Xanthobacter dioxanivorans: one gene and its partner. The protein of the gene in region 1 interacts with the protein of each later gene in a pairwise test. Links are inferred from orthologs where the notes say so. Each region holds a gene or a part of one and is shown in the gene's direction. Other genes may lie near its edges.

What was found.
Region 2: the proteins of hflK (region 1) and ftsH interact in binary tests that used the Escherichia coli proteins (3 or more experiments, as listed by UniProt). The link is inferred for Xanthobacter dioxanivorans from one-to-one orthologs.

Annotation. Positions count from the first base shown.
Region 1 is NZ_CP063362.1:3,821,699-3,831,720, reverse strand. What follows is about bases 4,622-7,439. They hold hflK (FtsH protease activity modulator HflK), read left to right. Parts: upstream 4,622-5,360; coding sequence 5,361-6,518; downstream 6,519-7,439. Other genes in these bases: hflC (protease modulator HflC), read left to right, coding at 6,515-7,438; EZH22_RS17805 (ribbon-helix-helix domain-containing protein), read left to right, coding at 4,633-4,911; EZH22_RS17810 (DUF4169 family protein), read left to right, coding at 4,622-4,652. Outside these bases: EZH22_RS17840 (TPM domain-containing protein), read right to left, coding at 1-33; EZH22_RS17835 (hypothetical protein), read right to left, coding at 33-464; EZH22_RS17830 (TPM domain-containing protein), read right to left, coding at 476-1,291; EZH22_RS17825 (LemA family protein), read right to left, coding at 1,309-1,935; EZH22_RS17820 (ParB-like protein), read right to left, coding at 2,048-2,647; fumC (class II fumarate hydratase), read right to left, coding at 2,793-4,181; more of EZH22_RS17810, read left to right, coding at 4,458-4,621; EZH22_RS17790 (DUF2065 domain-containing protein), read left to right, coding at 7,458-7,646; EZH22_RS17780 (DUF3829 domain-containing protein), read right to left, coding at 9,549-10,022.
Region 2 is NZ_CP063362.1:627,539-637,680, forward strand. Bases 3,889-6,826 are described here. They hold ftsH (ATP-dependent zinc metalloprotease FtsH), read left to right. Parts: upstream 3,889-4,365; coding sequence 4,366-6,288; downstream 6,289-6,826. Other genes in these bases: tilS (tRNA lysidine(34) synthetase TilS), read left to right, coding at 3,889-4,322; EZH22_RS03030 (cell division protein ZapA), read right to left, coding at 6,441-6,824. In the rest of the region: Tol-Pal system beta propeller repeat protein TolB, read left to right, coding at 1-1,135; peptidoglycan-associated lipoprotein Pal, read left to right, coding at 1,562-2,056; tol-pal system protein YbgF, read left to right, coding at 2,492-3,172; more of tilS, read left to right, coding at 3,159-3,888; EZH22_RS03035 (DUF4164 domain-containing protein), read right to left, coding at 6,829-7,134; tkt (transketolase), read left to right, coding at 7,468-9,459; gap (type I glyceraldehyde-3-phosphate dehydrogenase), read left to right, coding at 9,594-10,142. UniProt on the Escherichia coli protein: Acts as a processive, ATP-dependent zinc metallopeptidase for both cytoplasmic and membrane proteins. Plays a role in the quality control of integral membrane proteins.

The DNA of each region.
Region 1 (10,022 bases):
CTCGGTCAGCGAACCCGGTGCCACGTTCGTCATCAATAGTCTCCCGATGCTCCCGCGCCCCCCGACGAGCCTCCACCGCGTTCAACCGGAGTGGGCCTGCCGGTTTCCGTACGTCCGCCCGCCGTGGTTCGCACCGTCCCGGTCGCGCGGGCCAGAAAGACAATCACCTTCCGCAGTCGGCTGGTGCGGGATTTCGGCACCAGCCCGAAAGCCAGCAGCAGCTTCGCCACGAATGAGATCACCACAAGTGCGGCAATGGCGAGGAAGAGCAGCATGACCAGCGCCGCGCCAAGGCCCACCGTTTCGACCTCCGAACCCACGACTTCGGCCGCCGCCGCACCGGCGCGGAAAACCAGGGCGAAGCCGGCGAGGAGAATAGCGGCCGGCGCGCCGGCGAAACGGCCGAGCCATCCGCACCTCTGCCTGATCTCCCCTCCGGCTCCCCAGCCTTCGCTCCAGAGCATGCCGCCGATCCTCACCAGTCTCCCGAAGCACCGCCGCCGCCGGAAGATCCCCCGCCACCGGACCAGCCGCCGCCGCCTCCGCCGCCGCTGGACCCGCCACCGAAGCCGCCGCCCCAGTCCCAGCTGGAGGCCGCGCCGCCCGCCGCCGCCGCGCGACCGCGCCGCCGCGTCACCGCTCCGCCCCCCGGACCTCCGCCGCCCCGCGTCACCCGCCAGATGATGAAGCCCCAGAACAGGAGCATCACGGCGAGGAAGATGAGGTTGTCGATCTCGTCCTCGGTCATGCCCGGCTTTTCGAGGGCCTTGGCGCGGGCCCGCGCCTCGTCCGGGTCGAGGTTGAGGATTTCGAGGATGGCATCCGTGCCCTTCACGATGCCGCCGGCCATGTCGCCGGCCTTGAAGGCGGGCACCACGGCGTTGCGGATGATGGTGGAGGACACCGCATCGGTGAGGATGCCCTCGAGGCCGTAGCCCACCTCGATGCGCACCTTGCGCTCGCCCGGCGCCACCAGGAGCAGCACGCCGTTGTTCTTCTTCGCCTGCCCGATCTGCCAAAAGCGGAACAGGCGGTTGGCGTAGTCCTCCACCGACGTGCCCTGGAGCGAGGGAACGGTGGCCACCACCACCTGGTCGGTGGCCTTCGCCTCCTGCGCCGCGAGCTTGGCGTCGAGGGCGGCCACGGTGGCGGGCGGCAGCACGTGGGCCGCGTCCACCACCCGGCCGGTGAGGGCGGGAAAGGTCAGCTCCGCCCGTGCCGCGCCGCAGGCAAAGAGGACCCCCGCCAGCAAGGCCAGCGCGCGGAGGCCGGAAACGGCGGGACGGCGCACGGCCGGACCCGCCCGGCTCAGTTGAACTTCACCTTCGGCACCTGCATCTGCTGCTCGGAGATGGTGAAGGTCTCCATGGGCTTGTAGGCGCGATAGAGGGTCGCCGCCCACAGCGCGCCGGGGAAGGTCTTCAGCTCGGTGTTGTAGACCCGTACCGCCTCGATGTAGTCGCGCCGCGCCACCGCGATGCGGTTCTCGGTGCCCTCGATCTGCGACTGGAGGGCGAGGAAGTTGGCGTTGGACTTGAGGTCCGGATAGGCTTCCGACACCGCGATCAGCCGCCCGAGAGCGCTGGAGAGGCCCGCCTGGGCGTCCTGGAACTGCTTGAACTGCTCGGGATTGGTGATGGTGGAGGCGTCCACCCTGATGGAGGTGGCCTTGGCCCGCGCCTCGATGACCGAGGTCAGCACGTCCTTCTCCTGGGCCGCGTAGCCCTTCACCGTCTCCACCAGGTTGGGAATGAGGTCGGAGCGGCGCTGATACTGGTTCAGCACATCGCTCCAGGCGGCCTTGGCGCGCTCTTCCTCGGTGGGAATCACGTTGATGCCGCAGCCGGCCAGCATCAGCCCGGCGAGCACGACGAAGAGCGGAGCCCGGATGCGGGCGAAATGCTGGAGTGCGGTGGACTTGAGTGCGGTGATCATGGCGGCCCCTCCCCTGTCGTCTGCGTCGTCGGCGCGGACCCGGCCGCGGCCGTCGACGCCCGGCGGGCTTATAACACGGCGCGGCTCCGGAAAGGTCCCCCGCCGCTCGCCCTCACTTCGGTCCGAGATAGCCCGGCAGGTCCTGCGCCTCGTCGAGGCGGGAGAGCTTCACGGCGAGCTTTTCGGCCAGCTCGATGTCGGTCTCGAGCAGCCGCGTGGTCATGAAGGAGCGGTAGTAGTTGCCCCACATGAATTCCTGGAACGGCGTGTCCTCGTTGGAATAGGCCTTGCCCCGGACGCCGCGGGCGAGGGTGCGCCACGGATTGTCGGTGAGCTCGCTGATGTGGCCGGGAATCTTGATGCAGGGGCGCCGGTTGCCTTCCACGTCGATGGGCCAGCACAGGCTCTGCGCCTCCATGCGGTGCCAGAACGCCGGCAGGTCGAGGTCGGACCAGTCGTATTGCGGAACCTTCACCAGCACCGTGTCGTGGCAGATCTCCAGCAGCACCCGGCACAGATGGTGATGGTCGGTCATGTAGAGGCGCTTCTTCGGACCGAGCACGCAGGGCACCGCCTTCCTCTCCAGCTCGGCGCGGAGCGCAGGCTTGGAGAGGCCGGCCATGACCCTGGCCCGGCGCGCCACCTCGTCGAGGCCCAGGGTGAGCTGGGTCGGGTGCAGGGTGTCGATGGCGATTTCCCGGACGTCGGCCACGGCGGGTCTCCCTGCGCGCCGTTGCGGCGCGGCTTCGGCACGGGCGGCGTCGCCGCCGCCGGCCCATCATGGCGCGAAACGCAGATGGCGGCATCCCCGCCGGGGGATGCCGCCATCTGCCACCCACAGGAGTTTGGATGCGGCCTCAGCCCGGCGAGATCATCTTCTCGGGACGGACCACGGCGTCGAACTCCTCGTTGGTCACGTAGCCGCCGCCCACCGCCTCGTCGCGCAGGGTGGTGCCGTTCTTGTGCGCGGTCTTGGCGATCTTGGCGGCGTTGTCGTAGCCGATCTTCGGAGCGAGGGCGGTGACCAGCATGAGCGAACGCTCCAGCGCCGCCTTGATGTTGTCTTCGCGCGCCTCGATGCCCACCACGCAATTGTCGGTGAAGCTCACCGCCGCATCCGCCATCAGCCGCACCGACTGGAGGAAGTTGTAGGCCATCACCGGATTGTAGACGTTGAGCTCGAAATGACCCTGGCTGCCGGCGAAGGAGAGCGCGGCGTTGTTGCCGAAGATCTGCACGCAGACCTGGGTGAGCGCCTCGCACTGGGTCGGGTTCACCTTGCCCGGCATGATGGAGGAGCCGGGCTCGTTCTCCGGCAGGGACAATTCGCCGAGGCCCGAGCGCGGGCCCGAGCCGAGCAGGCGAATGTCGTTGGCGATCTTGAACAGGGACACCGCCACCGTGTTGATGGCGCCATGCGAGAACACCATGGCGTCATGGGCGGCGAGCGCCTCGAACTTGTTCGGGGCGGAGGTGAAGGCGAGGCCGGTGATGTCGGCGATCTTGGCCGCCACCTGCTCGGCGAAGCCCACCGGCGCGTTGAGGCCGGTGCCCACGGCGGTCCCGCCCTGGGCGAGCTCCATCAGCGCCGGCAGCGTCATCTCGATGCGCTTGATGCCATTCTCCACCTGCTGGGCGTAGCCGGAGAATTCCTGGCCCAGGGTGAGCGGGGTCGCATCCTGGGTGTGGGTGCGGCCGATCTTGATGATGTTCTTCCACGCGGCGGACTTGGCGGCGAGCGCGCCGTGCAGGTGCTTCAGCGCCGGCAGCAGACGGTGGACGATCTCCTCGGCGCAGGCGATGTGCATGGCCGTAGGATAGGTGTCGTTGGACGACTGGCTCATGTTGACGTGATCGTTGGGGTGCACCGGCTTCTTGGAGCCCATCACCCCGCCGAGCATCTCGATGGCCCGGTTCGAGATCACTTCATTGGCATTCATGTTGGACTGGGTGCCCGAGCCGGTCTGCCACACGGCGAGGGGGAAGTGGGCGTCGAGCTTGCCGTCGATCACCTCCTGCGCAGCGGCGACGATGGCCTCGGCCAGCGCGGGATCGAGCCGGCCGAGGTCCCGGTTCACCTCGGCGGCGGCGCGCTTGACGATGCCGAGAGCCCGCACCACCGGCAGCGGCTGTTTCTCCCAGCCGATCTTGAAGTTCCCGAGGGAGCGCTGCGCCTGCGCGCCCCAGTAGCGGTCGGTTTCGACCTCGATCGGGCCGAACGTGTCGGTCTCGGTGCGGGTGGTCATGGCTTCACCTTTCCTTCGTATCCTCGTGCCGCGGCGGGCGGGCTCATAGCACAGCTGGCGCCCCCGCGGGGAGACGCGGACGTTTACTAAAATAATTCCAGAGTGGTAGCCGGCGGATGTTACCACTCCCTCATTTCGCAATATCTTCTGGAGGCTTTAAGAGGTAAAATCCTCATTAGGCAAAGTTGGCCTGACGCGTTGCGTCGGCCGAGAAGAAGTCACGAAGCTGTCGGGGGCGGAGGTAACTGGCGGCAAGTGAGGCAAGCGTTGGGCGACGTGGTCAATCTTCATCGGGCGCGCAAAGCGCAAGCCCGCCGGGCGGCAGAGGTGAAGGCCGAGGAAAACCGAGTCCGATTCGGACGGACCAAGGCCGAGCGCGAGCGGCAGGCGGACGAGCTCGAAAGGCAGAAACGCCACCTGGAAGGCCACGCCCTGACCGAGAGGGATGAACATGAAAAGCCCCGTGGTTAAGAGATCCATTGTCATCGCCGGCCACAAGACGAGCGTAAGCCTCGAAGACGCCTTCTGGGAGGCGTTGAAGGAGATCGCCAGCGGCCGCCGGCTCACTCTTTCCGACCTCGTGGCGACCATCGACTCCGCCCGCACGCAGGGGAACCTGTCGTCGGCAATCCGCTTGTTCGTGCTCGATCACTATCGCGGCGCCGCCTCGGCGGCCCGCGCCCAGAGCACGGGCGAGCGCATGAGTGTGGCCAGCCCTACCGTTGCGTAAATCGCAGCTCGACCCTATCTGCGGATGAGGTTTGCCGCGCGCCGCGTTGAAAGGCGGCGCGCGGTTTCCTATAACCGCCCAGCCCGGCGGGGGCGGCCTGCTGCGCTGGATCCACATCCAGCTCCCGGCAGGCATTCCCGGACGGGTCCGCAAGAGTGCGCGCCGGTCGGCTCCGTTCGCGGGCAGACCGGATCCCCGCGCCCTCCATCCTCGAATGGTGCGGCGGACGCTTTTCGCTGGGGCGCGGTGCGCTTCCATGGAAAAGTCTCATCCGCCGGCCTCGATGCGCTGGAGAGCGCGAGCCGGTCGCAGGGGGACGCCGGCGTCCCCTGGCGACGCGGATCGCGCGCCGCTCGGACCGGCACCCTCGCGGCGTTTCCGCGCGGGTTCGGCGAGGGTTCGCAGTGACGCGGGTGCCGATGTCCGGCACCGCCGACGGGAGACGACGGATGTCGTGGAAGAATCAGAGTGGCGGCCCGTGGGGTAGCGGACCGCGGAGCCCCTGGGGTTCGGGGCCGTCTTCGTCGGGGCCGACACCGCCGGATATCGAGGACCTGATCCGCCGCAGCCAGGACCAGCTGCGCAACCTCATGCCCGGCTCGTTCGGGGCCAAGGGCATCGCGGTCATCATCGCGCTGGTGGTCTTCGGCTGGCTCATGTCCGGCTGGTACCGGGTGCAGCCCAACGAGCAGGGGGTCGTGCTCCAGTTCGGCCGCTTCGTCGGCACCACCACCCCCGGCCTCAACTATCACTGGCCCTACCCGATCCAGTCGGTGCTGCTGCCCCGGGTCACCGAGATCAACACCATCAACATCGGCATGCGGGTGGGCGAGGACACGCGGCGCGGCACCTCGGTGATGCGCGACGTGCCCGAGGAGAGCCTCATGCTCACCGGCGACGAGAACATCGTCGACGTGGACTTCGCCGTCTTCTGGCGCATCTCGAACGCCGAGAACTACCTGTTCAACGTGCAGAACCCCGAGGGCACCATCAAGGCGGTGGCGGAGAGCGCCATGCGCGAGGTGATCGGGCGCACCAACATCCAGCCCATCCTCACCGGCGCCCGGCAGGGCATCGAGACCGGCGTGCAGGACCTGATGCAGTCGGTGCTGAACGGCTACAAGGCCGGCGTGGAGATCACCCAGGTGCAGATGCAGAAGGTGGATCCGCCGAGCCAGGTCATCGACGCCTTCCGCGACGTGCAGGCCGCCCGCGCCGACGCCGAGCGCTCCCAGAACGAGGCCCAGACCTACGCCAACCGGGTGCTGCCCGAGGCGCGCGGCGAGGCCTCCCGCATCGACAACGCCGCCCAGGCCTATCGCGAGCGCACCGTGGTGGAAGCCCGCGGCCAGGCGGCGCGCTTCCTGAAGATCTATGACGAATACCAGAAGGCCAAGGTGGTGACGCGCGAGCGCATGTATCTGGAAACCATGGAACGCGTGCTCGGCGGCCTCGACAAGGTGCTGGTGGACCAGTCCGCCACCCGCGCCGGCGCCGGCGCTGGCGCAAGCGCCGGCCAGGGTGTGGTGCCGGTCCTGCCCCTTTCCGACATGTTGCGACGCACGCCGGCTCCGGCGGCCCAGACCCAGCAGGGAGCTCCGCGATGAGAAACCCCATTCTCGGCGGTGTCCTCGCCGTCCTCGCCGTCGTCGCCCTTCTGCTGGTCTATTCGTCCGCCTTCGTGGTGTACCAGACCCAGCAGGCCCTGGTGCTGCGCCTCGGCGATCCGCTCGCCCCGGTCACCACGCCCGGACTGCACTGGAAGCTGCCGTTCATCGACAGCGTGGTCTATCTCGACAATCGCATCCTCGACCTGGAGAACGCCTCGCAGGAGGTGATCGCCTCCGACCAGAAGCGCCTGGTGGTGGACGCCTTCGCCCGCTACCGGATCTCCAATCCGCTGCGCTTCTACCAGTCGGTCGGCACGGTGCAGAACGCCAACAACCGCCTGTCCACGGTGCTGAACTCGTCGCTCCGCCGGGTGCTGGGCGAGAATTCCTTCACCAGCGTGGTGCGCGACGCCCGCGAGAACCTGATGCGCCAGATCGGCGAGCAGGTGAACCGCGAGGCCGCCAACTTCGGCATCACCGTGGTGGATGTGCGCATCCGCCGCGCCGACTTGCCGGAGGCCAACAGCCAGGCGGTGTTCCAGCGCATGCAGACGGAGCGCCAGCGCGAGGCGGCCGAGATTCGCGCCCAGGGCAACGAGGCCGCCCAGCGGCTCAGGGCCCGGGCCGAGCGCGAGGCCACCATCGTGGTGGCGGAAGCCAACTCCAAGGGCGAGCAGCTGCGCGGCGAGGGCGATGCGGAACGCAACCGCATCTTCGCCGATGCATTCGGGCGGGATCCGGACTTCTTCACCTTCTACCGGTCCATGCAGGCCTATGAAGCGAGCATGAAGCCCGGCGACACCCGCATGGTGGTGAGCCCGGATTCGAGCTTCTTCCGCTACTTCCGCGATCCCCTCGGCGGGACCCCTCCCGCTGCCCCGGCCGGCGCAGCTGCCGCGCCGGCGGCGGCGAACTGAGAAGCGGGCCGAGCGCGGCATGAAAGACCTTTTTGCCGCGCTCGGCCTGATGCTTGCCATCGAGGGCCTGTGCCTCGCCGCCTTTCCCGGCGCCTGGCGCCGGGCCATGCGGGCGGTGCTCCACGCCCCCGAGACCCCCATGCGGCTCGCCGGCCTCGCGGTCGGCGCGCTGGGCGTGCTGTTGGTCTTCTTCGTCCGGGCCTTCTGAGGCGGACGGCGCGGCCGGACGGGCCGCCCCCTCGAAACCGGATCGCTTCGCCGTTCCGCCCGCTGCTTCGCCGTTCCGCCCGCTCAAGGCGCGCCGCTGTCGGCCTCGCCGCGCCTTGCCTCACTGAACTTTGATGTCGGCGCGGGCGGCGTTCTGCCCCGTCCGGCGGGGCCCGGGACGGGCACCGCCCGGCGTGCGGCCGATTTGCCCTTGCGCCAGCCGGGCCGCCGTCGCAGCCTCGGCACGAGATCCGCAGTACCCGCCGTATCGAGGAGAGCCATGCCCGTCCCCCGCCTTCCGACCGGCCCCCTGCCCCGCCGGGCTCACCCGGACGAGCCGTTCTTCGGCCGGGCGCTGCGCCTGTCGGCGCTGGCCCTCGCCGCGGCCGTGACCCTCGCCGCCCTGGGCCTCGCCGCCCCGGCCCCCCTCGCCGCAGCGCCCGGCAAAGGCCCGGACACGGTGGCGGACGCGGCCGAGCGGGTGATGGACGCGGTGGTGAACATCTCCACCTCGCAGAACGTCGCCCCCTCCCGCAGCGTCCCCGCCCCCTGCCTCCGGGTTCGCCGGGCGAGGACCTGTTCGAGGACTTCTTCAAGAACAACCGGCCCGAGGGCGATCAGGACCGCGGCGAGGCGGAACGGCGGGCGCGGCGCGTCTCCTCCCTCGGCTCCGGCTTCGTGATCGACCCCTCGGGCCTCATCGTCACCAACAACCACGTGATCGCCGACGCCGACGAGATCTTCGCCAACTTCAACGACGGCTCCAAGCTGAAGGCCGAGCTGATCGGGCGCGACACCAAGACCGATCTCGCCCTGCTGCGGGTGAAGCCGGACAAGCCCCTCACCGCCGTGAAGTTCGGTGATTCCGACAAGCTTCGGGTCGGCGACTGGGTGATGGCCATCGGCAACCCGTTCGGCCTCGGCGGCACGCTCACGGTGGGGGTGGTGTCCGCCCGCAACCGCGACATCAATTCCGGCCCCTACGACAACTTCATCCAGACCGACGCCGCCATCAACCGCGGCAATTCGGGTGGCCCGCTGTTCAACATGGATGGCGACGTGATCGGCATCAATACCGCCATCATCTCCCCGTCCGGCGGCTCCATCGGCATCGGCTTCGCCGTTCCCGCCGCCACCGCCCAGCCGGTCATCGCCCAGCTGGAGAAGTTCGGCGAGGTGCGGCGCGGCTGGATCGGGGTGAGCATCCAGCCGGTCACCGAGGACATCGCCGAGGCCCTGGGCCTGGGCAAGCCGCGCGGCGCGCTGGTGGGCGTGGTCAAGGAGGAGGGCCCGGCGGCCAAGGGCGGCATCAAGGGCGGCGACGTCATCCTGCGTTTCAACGGCCGCGACATCAAGGAAGTGCGCGACCTGCTGCGCTCCGTCGCCGACAGCATGGCCGATTCCGAAGTGGACGTGGTGGTGATCCGCAAGGGCAAGGAGGAGACGCTGCGCATCAAGGTCGCCCGCATGCCGGACGACGACAAGCCGGAAGGCGCCAAGTCGGCGCCGGAAGCTCAGAAGGCGGCGCCGAAGAAGGCCCTGGGCATCGAGATGGCGGCGATCAGCGACGAGCTGCGCAAGCGCTTCCGCATCAAGAGCGAGGTGACCGGCGTGGTCATCACCGACGTGGACCGCTCATCCCCCGCCGCCGACCGGGGGCTGAAGGCCGGGCTGGTGATCCTGCTGGTCAACCAGGAGACCGTGGTGACGCCGGCCGACGTGGAGAAGCAGATCGACGCCCTGCGCAAGCTCGGCAAGCGCTCCGCCCTCTTCCTCGTCTCCGACGGCGACGGCAACCAGACCAACGTGGCCGTGCCCCTCAACTGACCGGGCGCCGGGGGAGACGGTCCGGACGGTCGCAGCGCGACCGCCCGGCTCCCTGCGAGGGCGCCGCGGGCCGGCTTCAGCGCAGCCTTACCATGCCGGCGAAGTTGATCATCATGTTGTAGCTGCTCACCGCCCCGTTCACGTCCATGTGGTAGAAGGACGGGTCAGGCCGCTTGCGGCCCTCGAACTTCTCCTGGATGTCGCGCAGCTTGCCCAGCAGGTCGCGCGGCTGGGACGAGAAGGCGCTCGCGGTCGGCGGGTTGGCCAGGATGTAGGTGTCGAACTCCTTCACCACCGCCGCATAGTTGGCCACCGCCACGTCGAACGCGTTGAGGTCCCCGGGATCGCGCGCGCTGCGTGGCATCAGGTCCACCGCCTTGCGCGCGCTCATCATGATGCGCCGCACATGCCATCCGTCGGACTTGCCCTCGATCCGCTCGATGCGGGCGAGGTCCTGGGCGTCGATCCCGTCTTTCACCTGGTCGGTCAGGCGATCCAGGTCCCGGCGGGCGATGATGAAGGCCTTCGCCGCCGGCTCCAGCCGGGCGTG
Region 2 (10,142 bases), 3.2 Mb from region 1 along the record:
GTCCGGCGTCATCAGCGCCGACCTGAAGCGCTCCGGCCTGTTCGCGCCCATCGATCCCAAGGCGTTCGTGGAGCAGATCACCAATCCCGACACGCCCCGCTTCCAGGACTGGCGCGTCATCAACGCCCAGGCGCTGCTCACCGGCCGGGTCACCCGCCAGTCGGACGGGCGGTTCCAGGTGGTGTTCCGCCTGTGGGACGTGGTGGCCGGCCAGCAACTCGCCGCCCAGCAGTTCGTGGCCCAGCCGGACAACTGGCGCCGCATCTCCCACATCATCGCCGACGCCATCTACGAGAAGCTCACCGGCGAAAAGGGCTATTTCGACACCCGCATCGTGTTCGTCGACGAGAGCGGGCAGAAGGAACGCCGCAACAAGCGCCTCGCCATCATGGACCAGGACGGCGCCAACGTGAGCTACCTCACCCGCGGCGATTCGCTGGTGCTGACCCCGCGCTTCTCGCCGACGAGCCAGGAAATCACCTACATGTCCTACGGGACCGCCGACCCCAAGGTGTTCCTGCTCAACATCGAGACCGGCCAGCGCGAGATCGTCGGCAACTTCCCCGGCATGAGCTTCTCGCCGCGCTTCGCCCCGGACGGGCAGCGGGTGATCATGAGCCTGCAGCAGGGCGGCAATTCCAACATCTTCGTCATGGACCTGCGCTCGCGCGCCACCACCCGCCTCACCGACACGGCGGCCATCGACACCGCCCCGTGCTATTCGCCGGACGGCCGGCAGATCTGCTTCGAGAGCGACCGCGGCGGCTCCTCGCAGATCTACATCATGGGCGCCGACGGCTCCGGCGCGAAGCGCGTGTCCTTCAACAACGCGCGCTATTCCACCCCGGTGTGGTCGCCCAAGGGCGACTGGATCGCCTTCACCCGCCAGTCGGAGGGCCGGTTCGCCATCGGCGTGATGCGTCCCGACGGCTCCGGCGAGCGCATCCTCACCGAGGGCTATCACAACGAGGGGCCGACCTTCGCCCCCAACGGCCGCGTCATCATGTTCTTCCGCGATCCGGGCGGCGCCGCCGGCCCGCAGCTCTACACGGTGGACATCACCGGCTACAACGAGCAGCGCGTGCCGACCCCGAGCTACGCCTCCGACCCCGCCTGGTCGCCCCTGCGCTCGTGAATCCAGCCCCCCCGCGCCGGGCCCAGCCCGGTGCCGGGAGGTCCCGCCGCTCCGCCTGTTGCGCAACGGCAACAGCCTTCGCCCCTTTCACCGGCTCCCGCCCCTGCCCCGAGCCCTGCACGTCCTCGCCATGATGACGCCACGAGGCGGCATCACTGAAGGTCGCGTCGGACGGGAACGCAATCGCCCATCCGCCAGCCCTCTCCGAAAGGTCGCGTCGGTCCCCCCGGGTCCGGGAGCGCGGTGGCGTGCGCGCCTTTGGGGGAACCCGATAACGGCTCGGAAACCATGGCACGCGGGAAAGCCCGCCCAAGCCCGGTTTCAGGGCCTCGATGGCGGCCCCGGGCCGTGCACGGAACGTTCGCTTAACCGGACGGCTGGTAGACGAAAGCCTCCGGTCCAGCGTTTGAGAAGGGAGATACCGGAATGCGTTTCCTAAGGCTTGCTCGCGGCTTCCGGTTCGCGGCTCTTTTCGGCTTCGCGCTGGCGCTCGCCGCCTGCTCCAATACGCCGAACCCGAACGGCGCCGGCCTCGGCGGCGCGGGTGGCCCTCCCGGTTCGCCGCAGGAGTTCGTGGTGGCCGTCGGCGACCGCGTCTTCTTCGAGAGCGACCAGACCGACCTCACCTCCCAGGCCCGCGCGACCCTCGACCGCCAGGCCCAGTGGCTCCAGCAGTACAACCGCTACACCTTCACCATCGAAGGCCATGCGGACGAGCGCGGCACCCGCGAGTACAACATCGCCCTCGGTGCCCGCCGGGCCCAGTCCGTGCGCGACTATCTCGCCGCCCGCGGCGTCGATCCGGCGCGCATGCGCACCATCTCCTACGGCAAGGAACGTCCCGTTGCGGTCTGCAACGACATCTCCTGCTGGTCGCAGAACCGGCGCGCCGTCACCGTGCTGAACGCCGGCGGCGCCTGATCGCGACCGCGCACACACCGAACGAGAGGGCCGGTGCCGCCTGCGGCCACCGGCCCTCTCGTTTTCGCCAGGCCGGTGTGACACGGTGGGTAAACCGTTGCGGAGTCACACTTTGGACGCGATCGCCGCCCTATGCTGACGGCGCTGCGGGAACCGCGTTCCCACCCTCATTTTCGAGCCACATGCCTCCGCTCATGATGATCCGACTGCCACTGCTGGGAGCCCTCGCCCTTCTCCTTGGTGCCGTCGGCCCGGCGGCCGCCCAGACCGATGGCGGGCTCTTCGGCAACATCTTCAAGCCTCCGGCCGCCGCCACGCAGGATGCAGGCCGCGCCGGCACCGATTCCGAGATCGTCGCCCGCATGGAGCGACTGGAATCCTCCCTGCGCCAGCTCACCGGGCAGGTGGAGCAGCTGCAGTTCCGCAATCAGCAGCTTGAGGACAAGATCCGCCGCCTCGAGGAGGGCGGCGGCGCGGGCACAGCCGTGGGGCCGCGCCCCCCCCGCCACGGGGCCGCTCGCGCCGCCGGCCGGCGGCCCCGGCGGGCGGCCGGCACCCACGCCCGCGACCCCCGGCAAGCGCTCCGACGCCTTCGATCCGAACGCCGACCCCTCGGCGCCGGGCGCGCCCCAGCCGCTCGGCTCCCCGGCGAGCGCCGCCCAGCCCCGCTCGGCGGATGCCGGCCGCGGCGCGGCCGCCGGCTCCCAGCTGGCGGCGCTGCCCGCTCCCGGCGGCGCGGCGCGCGAGATCTACGACATCGGCCAGGCCCAGATTCAGCGGCAGGACTACGCCGCGGCGGAGCAGACCTTTCGCCAGCTGCTTGAGACCTATCCGAGCGACCGCGTCGTCCCCGACGCCACCTTCATGCTCGGCGAGAGCCTTTTCCTGCGCCAGAACTACGCCGACGCGGCCACCTCCTTCCTCGACGTGACCACCAAGTTCCCCAATTCGACCCGCGGACCGGAGGCGCTGCTGCGGCTCGGTCAGTCGCTGGCCATGATCGGCCAGAAGGAAACCGCCTGCGCCGCCCTCCAGCAGCTGGAGCGCAAGTATCCGCGCGCCGCATCGTCCATCCGTCAGGCGGTGGAGCAGGAACAGAAGCGTGTCGGATGCTGACGAGCGAAGGCCCATTGCCGACGATGAGCTTTCCGGGCTCTTCGCCGGCTTCGACAGATATTCCTCGATCCTGATCGCGGTCTCGGGCGGGCCGGATTCCACGGCGCTGCTGCATCTGGCGGCGCGCTGGCGCGCCGGTGCCGGAGCGGGGCCGACGCTCGTCGCCGCCACCATCGACCACGGCTTCCGGCCGGCCTCCGCCGACGAGGCGACGATGGTGGCGCAACAGGCGCAAGCTCTCGGCGTGCCCCACCGCACGCTGGCCTGGACCGGCACGAAGCCTGCGCGCGGCATCCAGGCGGCGGCGCGCGCGGCGCGCTACGCCCTCCTCACCGCCGCGGCCCGGCAGGCGGGCGCGCAGGCCATCGCCGTCGCCCACACCCTCGACGACCAGGCGGAGACGGTGCTGTTCCGCCTGGCGCGCGGCTCGGGCCTCGCCGGCCTGGCCGGCATGCAGGCGGTGTCCACACGCGATGGCCTCGACCTGCTGCGGCCCTTCCTCGGCGTGCCCAAGGCGCGCCTCGTGGCAACGCTGGAGGCGGCGGGCATCGCCTTCGCCGAGGATCCGTCGAACCTCGACGGGCGCTTCACCCGGGCGCGGCTGCGCGTGCTCATGCCGGCGCTGGCGGCGGAGGAACTCAGCGCCCGCCGCTTCGCCACCTTCTCCCGGCGCGCCGCCCGCGCCGACGCCGCCCTGGAGGCGACGACCGACGATGCGGTCCAGCGCCTGTCGCCGGTGCCCTGGCGGCACGGTGGGCCGGCCCGCCTCGACCGCGCCGGCTTCGCCGATCTGCCGGAGGAGATCGCGCTGCGCCTCATCGGCCGCGCGCTCGCCCATGCCGGCACCGAGGGCCCGGTGGAACTTGCCAAGCTCGAGGTGCTCACCCAGGCCCTGCGGGTCGCCGCGGAAAATGGGCCTGCTCCATTTCGCCGCACCCTCGCGGGGGCGCTGGTGGCGATCCGGGGCGGCGAAGTCACCGTAACGTCAGCACCCCCGAGGGGGAAAAGCGCGTTCAGGCGCCGAATTCAGGGCCGGCTGCGCCCGGCATCCTTGGCAAGAGCGGGGGTCGCTCCTAGATTAAGCAGCGGATGGTGCGGGAGGTTCCATCGACGGCGGGCCGGCGAGGAGGGTTTCCCTTCCCTATGGTAAGGCGTCGAAACGGGCTGGCCCCGGCTGTCCCCACGAGGGTTCAATGAACGCCAATCTACGCAATTTCGCCCTTTGGGTGATCATCGTCCTGCTGCTGCTGGCCCTGTTCTCGCTGTTCAACAGCCCGGGGCAGCGCACCAATGCGAACGAGATCTCCTTCTCGCAGCTGCTGACCGACGTGGACGCCGGCAAGGTGCGCGAGGTCGTGATCGAGGGGCCGAACATCACCGGCACCTATTCCGATCGCTCCGGCAGCTTCCAGACTTATGCGCCCAACGATCCCTCCCTCGTCCAGCGGCTCTACGGCAAGGGCGTGCAGATCACTGCCCGCGCGCCATCGGACAACGTGCCGTGGTTCGTGAGCCTGCTCGTCTCCTGGCTGCCCTTCCTGGCGCTGATCGGCGTGTGGATCTTCCTGTCGCGCCAGATGCAGGGTGCCGGCGGCAAGGCCATGGGCTTCGGCAAGAGCCGGGCCAAGCTGCTCACTGAGGCGCATGGCCGCGTCACCTTCGACGACGTGGCCGGCATCGACGAGGCCAAGAGCGACCTCACCGAGATCGTGGACTTCCTGCGCGACCCGCAGAAGTTCCAGCGCCTCGGCGGCCGCATCCCGCGCGGCGTGCTGCTGGTCGGCCCGCCCGGCACCGGCAAGACGCTGCTCGCCCGCGCCATCGCCGGCGAGGCCAACGTGCCCTTCTTCACCATCTCGGGCTCCGACTTCGTGGAGATGTTCGTGGGCGTCGGCGCGAGCCGCGTGCGCGACATGTTCGAGCAGGCGAAGAAGAATGCGCCGTGCATCATCTTCATCGACGAGATCGACGCGGTGGGCCGTCATCGCGGCGCCGGCCTCGGCGGCGGCAATGACGAGCGCGAGCAGACCCTCAACCAGCTGCTGGTGGAGATGGACGGCTTCGAGGCGAACGAGGGCATCATCCTCATCGCCGCCACCAACCGTCCCGACGTGCTCGACCCGGCGCTGCTGCGCCCCGGCCGGTTCGACCGCCAGGTCATCGTGCCCAACCCGGACGTGGTCGGCCGCGAGCAGATCCTGAAGGTGCACGCCCGCAAGATCCCGGTCGCCCCCGACGTGAACCTGAAGGTGATCGCCCGCGGTACCCCCGGCTTCTCCGGCGCGGACCTCGCCAACCTCTGCAACGAGGCGGCGCTGATGGCGGCCCGGCGCGGCAAGCGCATGGTGACGATGGCCGAGTTCGAGGACGCCAAGGACAAGGTGATGATGGGCGCGGAACGCCGCTCGCTGGTCATGACCGAGGAAGAAAAGATGCTGACCGCCTATCACGAAGGCGGGCATGCGATCGTCGCCCTCAACGTCCCGGCCACCGATCCGGTGCACAAGGCCACCATCATCCCCCGCGGCCGCGCGCTGGGCATGGTCATGCAGCTGCCCGAGCGGGACAAGCTCTCCATGTCCTACGAGCAGATGACCTCGCGCCTCGCCATCATGATGGGCGGACGCGTGGCCGAGGAACTGGTGTTCGGCCACGACAAGGTGACCTCCGGCGCCGCCTCCGACATCGAGCAGGCCACCCGCCTCGCCAAGATGATGGTGACCCGCTGGGGCTTCTCCGACCTGCTCGGCCAGGTGGCCTATGGCGAGAACAACGAAGACGTGTTCCTCGGCATGTCCATGCAGCGCCACCAGAACGTCTCGGAAGCCACCGCCCAGACCATCGACAAGGAAGTCCGGCGGCTGGTGGACGAGGGCTATGTGGAGGCCAAGCGCATCCTCACCGAGAAGTTCGAGGGCCTCGAGACGCTGGCGCGCGGGCTGCTCGAATACGAGACGCTCTCGGGCGACGAGATCATCGACCTCCTGGACGGCAAGACGCCGAACCGGGAGAGCGTGATCGAGCCGGCCAATCCGCGCGGCTCGGCCATCCCCACCGCCAAGCGCCCCCGCCCCGGCGGCGCCGGCGGCTCCATCGAGCCGCAGCCGCAGGCCTGACGCGATATCCCTTCACAACGAGAATGCCCGCTCCGGCGGGCATTTTCTTTTGCGGGTGGCGGATGGGGAAAACCGAGCGGAAAACGGGGCTTCGGCGGCCCCCCGCGCGGATGGGTATAGCCGCGAGGGAAGGCCCGCCCGGCCCGGGCCTCTCAGCCCATGCCGACGGTGCCGCGCTCCTTCGGCGCCAGCTGGGCCACCAGCTGCTCGATGCGCTCGGCCACCTGGTCGATGGTGCGCGCCACCTCCTCCTCGCTCGCCTCGATGCGGGCGATGGCGGAGGCGCGGGCGTCGCGCTGGCTCTCGATGTCGCTCTCCAGCGCGCGGATGCGGCCTCGCGCCTCGGCCAACTCGTCGGCGATGGTGATCGCCGCCATCACCACCAGGCGCTGGTCGCCGATCTCGCCGAACGCCACGCGCAGCTGGGAGATCCGGCCGTCGATATCGTGGGCGAGGCGGATGAGGTGCTCCTCCTGCCCCTCGTCGCAGGCCATCCTGTACTGCCGCCCGGCGATGGTGACGGAGACATGGGGCATCGGCTCAGCCGCCGTGGGTCGCGAGCACGTCGCGGATGGTTCCCATGGCCACGTCGAGGCGGCGCATGACCTCGCGGCCCACCTCCTCCACCTCGCCCGACTCGGCCTTCGCCACGTCCAGCTCCGCCGCGAGCCGCGCCCGGTCGTTGCCGAGGGCGTGGAGCTGGGCGAGCAGGGCTTCCTGGTGGCGATCCGCCTCGCGGCGGCGCTCGATCATGTCGGTGAGGGAATCGAGCGCGGCATGCAGCCGCCGGGTCGCCGCCTCGATGGAGGCGTCCTGCAGGGGCGGGCGGTGCTTCAGCGCATACATTGGCGGCAGTGTAGCCGAGTCGCCGCCAAGCGCCACTCCCCCCGCCGCATTGCCGCCCGCAGCCCGAAGGGCGCCCCGGCCCGTTCACATGATGTTACGCCGCACACCGCAGGAAGCTCCGCGGTTACCGCACCGCAAGGCCGCCGGGCACGCCGCGACGATGCGGCGCGCCCGGAGCCGCCCCATCCCGCTTGACCTTCGGCGAAGAGGCAGGTTTGACAGCCCCATGAGCCTTGGTATCAAGGCCCCCGCCAATGGCTGGACCTGCCACCGCCCGGGACTGTCCCGTGCGGGGCGAGAGAGGCCGGTGCAGGCGCCGGAGAAACTGATTTCATGCTGAGCCGCACGAGCCATGACCGCATGGCCAACGCCATCCGGTTTCTCGCGATGGACGCCGTGGAAGCCGCCAACAGCGGGCATCCCGGCCTGCCCATGGGTGCTGCTGACATCGCCACGGTGCTGTTCACCAAGGTCCTGAAGTACGATCCGTCCCGCCCGTTCTGGCCCGACCGCGACCGCTTCGTGCTCTCCGCCGGCCACGGCTCCATGCTGCTTTATTCGGTGCTGCACCTCGCCGGCTACGAGAAAGTGACCATCGAGGAGATCAAGCGCTTCCGCAAGCTCGGCTCCCTCACCCCCGGCCACCCCGAGAACTTCGTCACCGAGGGCATCGAGACCACCACCGGCCCGCTGGGCCAGGGCATCGCCACCGCCGTGGGCATGGCCATGGCCGAGCGGGCGCTGGCCGCGCGCTTCGGCAAGGAGGTGGTGGACCACCATACCTTCGTGCTGTGCTCCGACGGCGACCTCATGGAAGGCATCAGCCAGGAGGCGGCGGACCTCGCCGGCCACCTGAAGCTCGCGAAGCTCATCGTCATGTGGGACGACAACCACATCTCCATCGACGGCCCCACCTCCCTGTCGGGCTCCACCGACCAGCTGGCGCGCTTTTCCGCCTCCGGCTGGGCCACCACCCGCATCGACGGCCATGACCCCGAGGCCATCCTCGCGGCGCTGGAAGCGGCCAAGGCCTCCGACCGGCCGACCCTGATCGCCTGCCGCACCACCATCGGCTTCGGCTCGCCCAAGAAGGCGGGATCGGAGAAGGTGCACGGCTCGCCGCTGGGTGCCGAGGAGATCGCCGCCACCCGCGTGGCGCTGGGCTGGGAGGCGCCGGCCTTCGAGATCCCCGACGACGTGCGCGCCGGCTGGAGCGCCGCCGGTGCCGCGGGCGCCGCCGCCCGCACCGCCTGGGAAAGCCGCCTCGCGGCGCTGCCCGCCGAGGCCCGCGCCGAATTCGACCGCCGCGTCGCCGGCACGCTGCCTGAGGCGCTGGAAGGTGCCATCGTCGCGGTCAAGGAGAAGGCGGTGAAGGACGGCGGCGCCATCGCCACCCGCAAGTCCTCCGAGCTGGTGCTCGATTTCATCACCCCGGCGGTGCCGGAGATGATCGGCGGCTCGGCCGACCTCACCGGCTCCAACAACACCAAGGCGAAGGGCGCGAAGTCCGTCACGCCGGACGACTTTTCCGGCACCTTCGTGCATTACGGCGTGCGCGAGCACGGCATGGCCGCGGCCATGAACGGCATGGCCCTGCACAAGGGCCTCGTGCCCTTCTCCGGCGGCTTCCTGGTGTTCTCGGACTATTGCCGCCCCGCCATCCGCCTCGCGGCGCTGATGGGCGAGCGGGTGATCCACGTGCTCACCCACGATTCCATCGGCCTCGGCGAGGACGGGCCCACCCACCAGCCGGTGGAGCACCTGGCGGCCCTGCGCGCCATCCCGAACCTGCTCGTGCTGCGCCCCTGCGACACGGTGGAGACGGCGGAAGCCTGGCAGATTGCGCTACACTCGCAGGACCGGCCCTCGGCCCTCATCCTGTCGCGGCAGAACCTGCCACTCCTGCGTACCGACGCCACCGCCGAGAACCGCTCGGCGGGCGGCGCCTATGAAATCCTCGCCGCCTCGGCCAAGGCGCAGGCCAGCCTGTTCGCCACCGGGTCGGAAGTGTCCACGGCGGTTGAAGCCGCCAGGATTCTGGAGGCGAAGGGTGTGCCCACCCGCGTCGTCTCCATCCCCTCGTTCGAACTCTTCCTCGCAAGGCCCGCCGCAGAGCGGGCCAAGGTGATCGGGGACGCTCCGGCCAAGGTGGCGGTGGAAGCCGCCATCCGCATGGGGTGGGACGCCATCGTCGGTTCGGATGCCGCCTTCGTGGGAATGACCTCGTTCGGCGCCAGCGCGCCAGCAAAGGATCTGTTCACCCATTTCGGCATTACACCGGATGCGGTCGCAGCCAGGGCGCTCGACCTTCTCCGGCAAGGATGACCATCGATGGTGATCATCGAGAATGATCACCGGCGCACGGCGGGCGCGAGAGGACCGCGCTGCGGGATAAGCCCGTGGCCGCGGATCGCAATTCAGGGAGGCCGGGCTTCAAGCCGGCTCATGGAGGACCCATTATGAGCGTCAAGGTGGCCATCAACGGCTTCGGTCGCATCGGGCGTAACGTTCTGCGCGCCATCATCGAATCCGGCCGGACCGACATCGAGGTCGTGGCGATCAACGACCTCGGCCCGGTGGAGACCAACGCCCACCTGTTCCGCTTCGACAGCGTGCACGGCCGCTTCCCCGGCGAGGTCAAGGTCGCCGGAGATACCATCGACGTGGGCCGCGGCCCCATCAAGGTCACCGCCGTGCGCGATCCCTCGCAGCTCCCCCACAAGGAGCTGGGCGTGGACATCGCGCTCGAGTGCACCGGCATCTTCACCGCGCGCGACAAGGCAGCGGCGCACCTCGCCGCCGGCGCCAGGCGCGTGCTGGTCTCGGCCCCGGCCGACGGCGCCGACCTCACCGTGGTCTACGGCGTGAACCACGAGAAGCTTTCGCCTGAGCACTTCGTGGTCTCCAACGCCTCCTGCACCACCAACTGCCTCGCCCCGGTGGCCAAGGTCCTCAACGATGCGGTGGGCATCGAGAAGGGCTTCATGACCACCATCCACGCCTATACC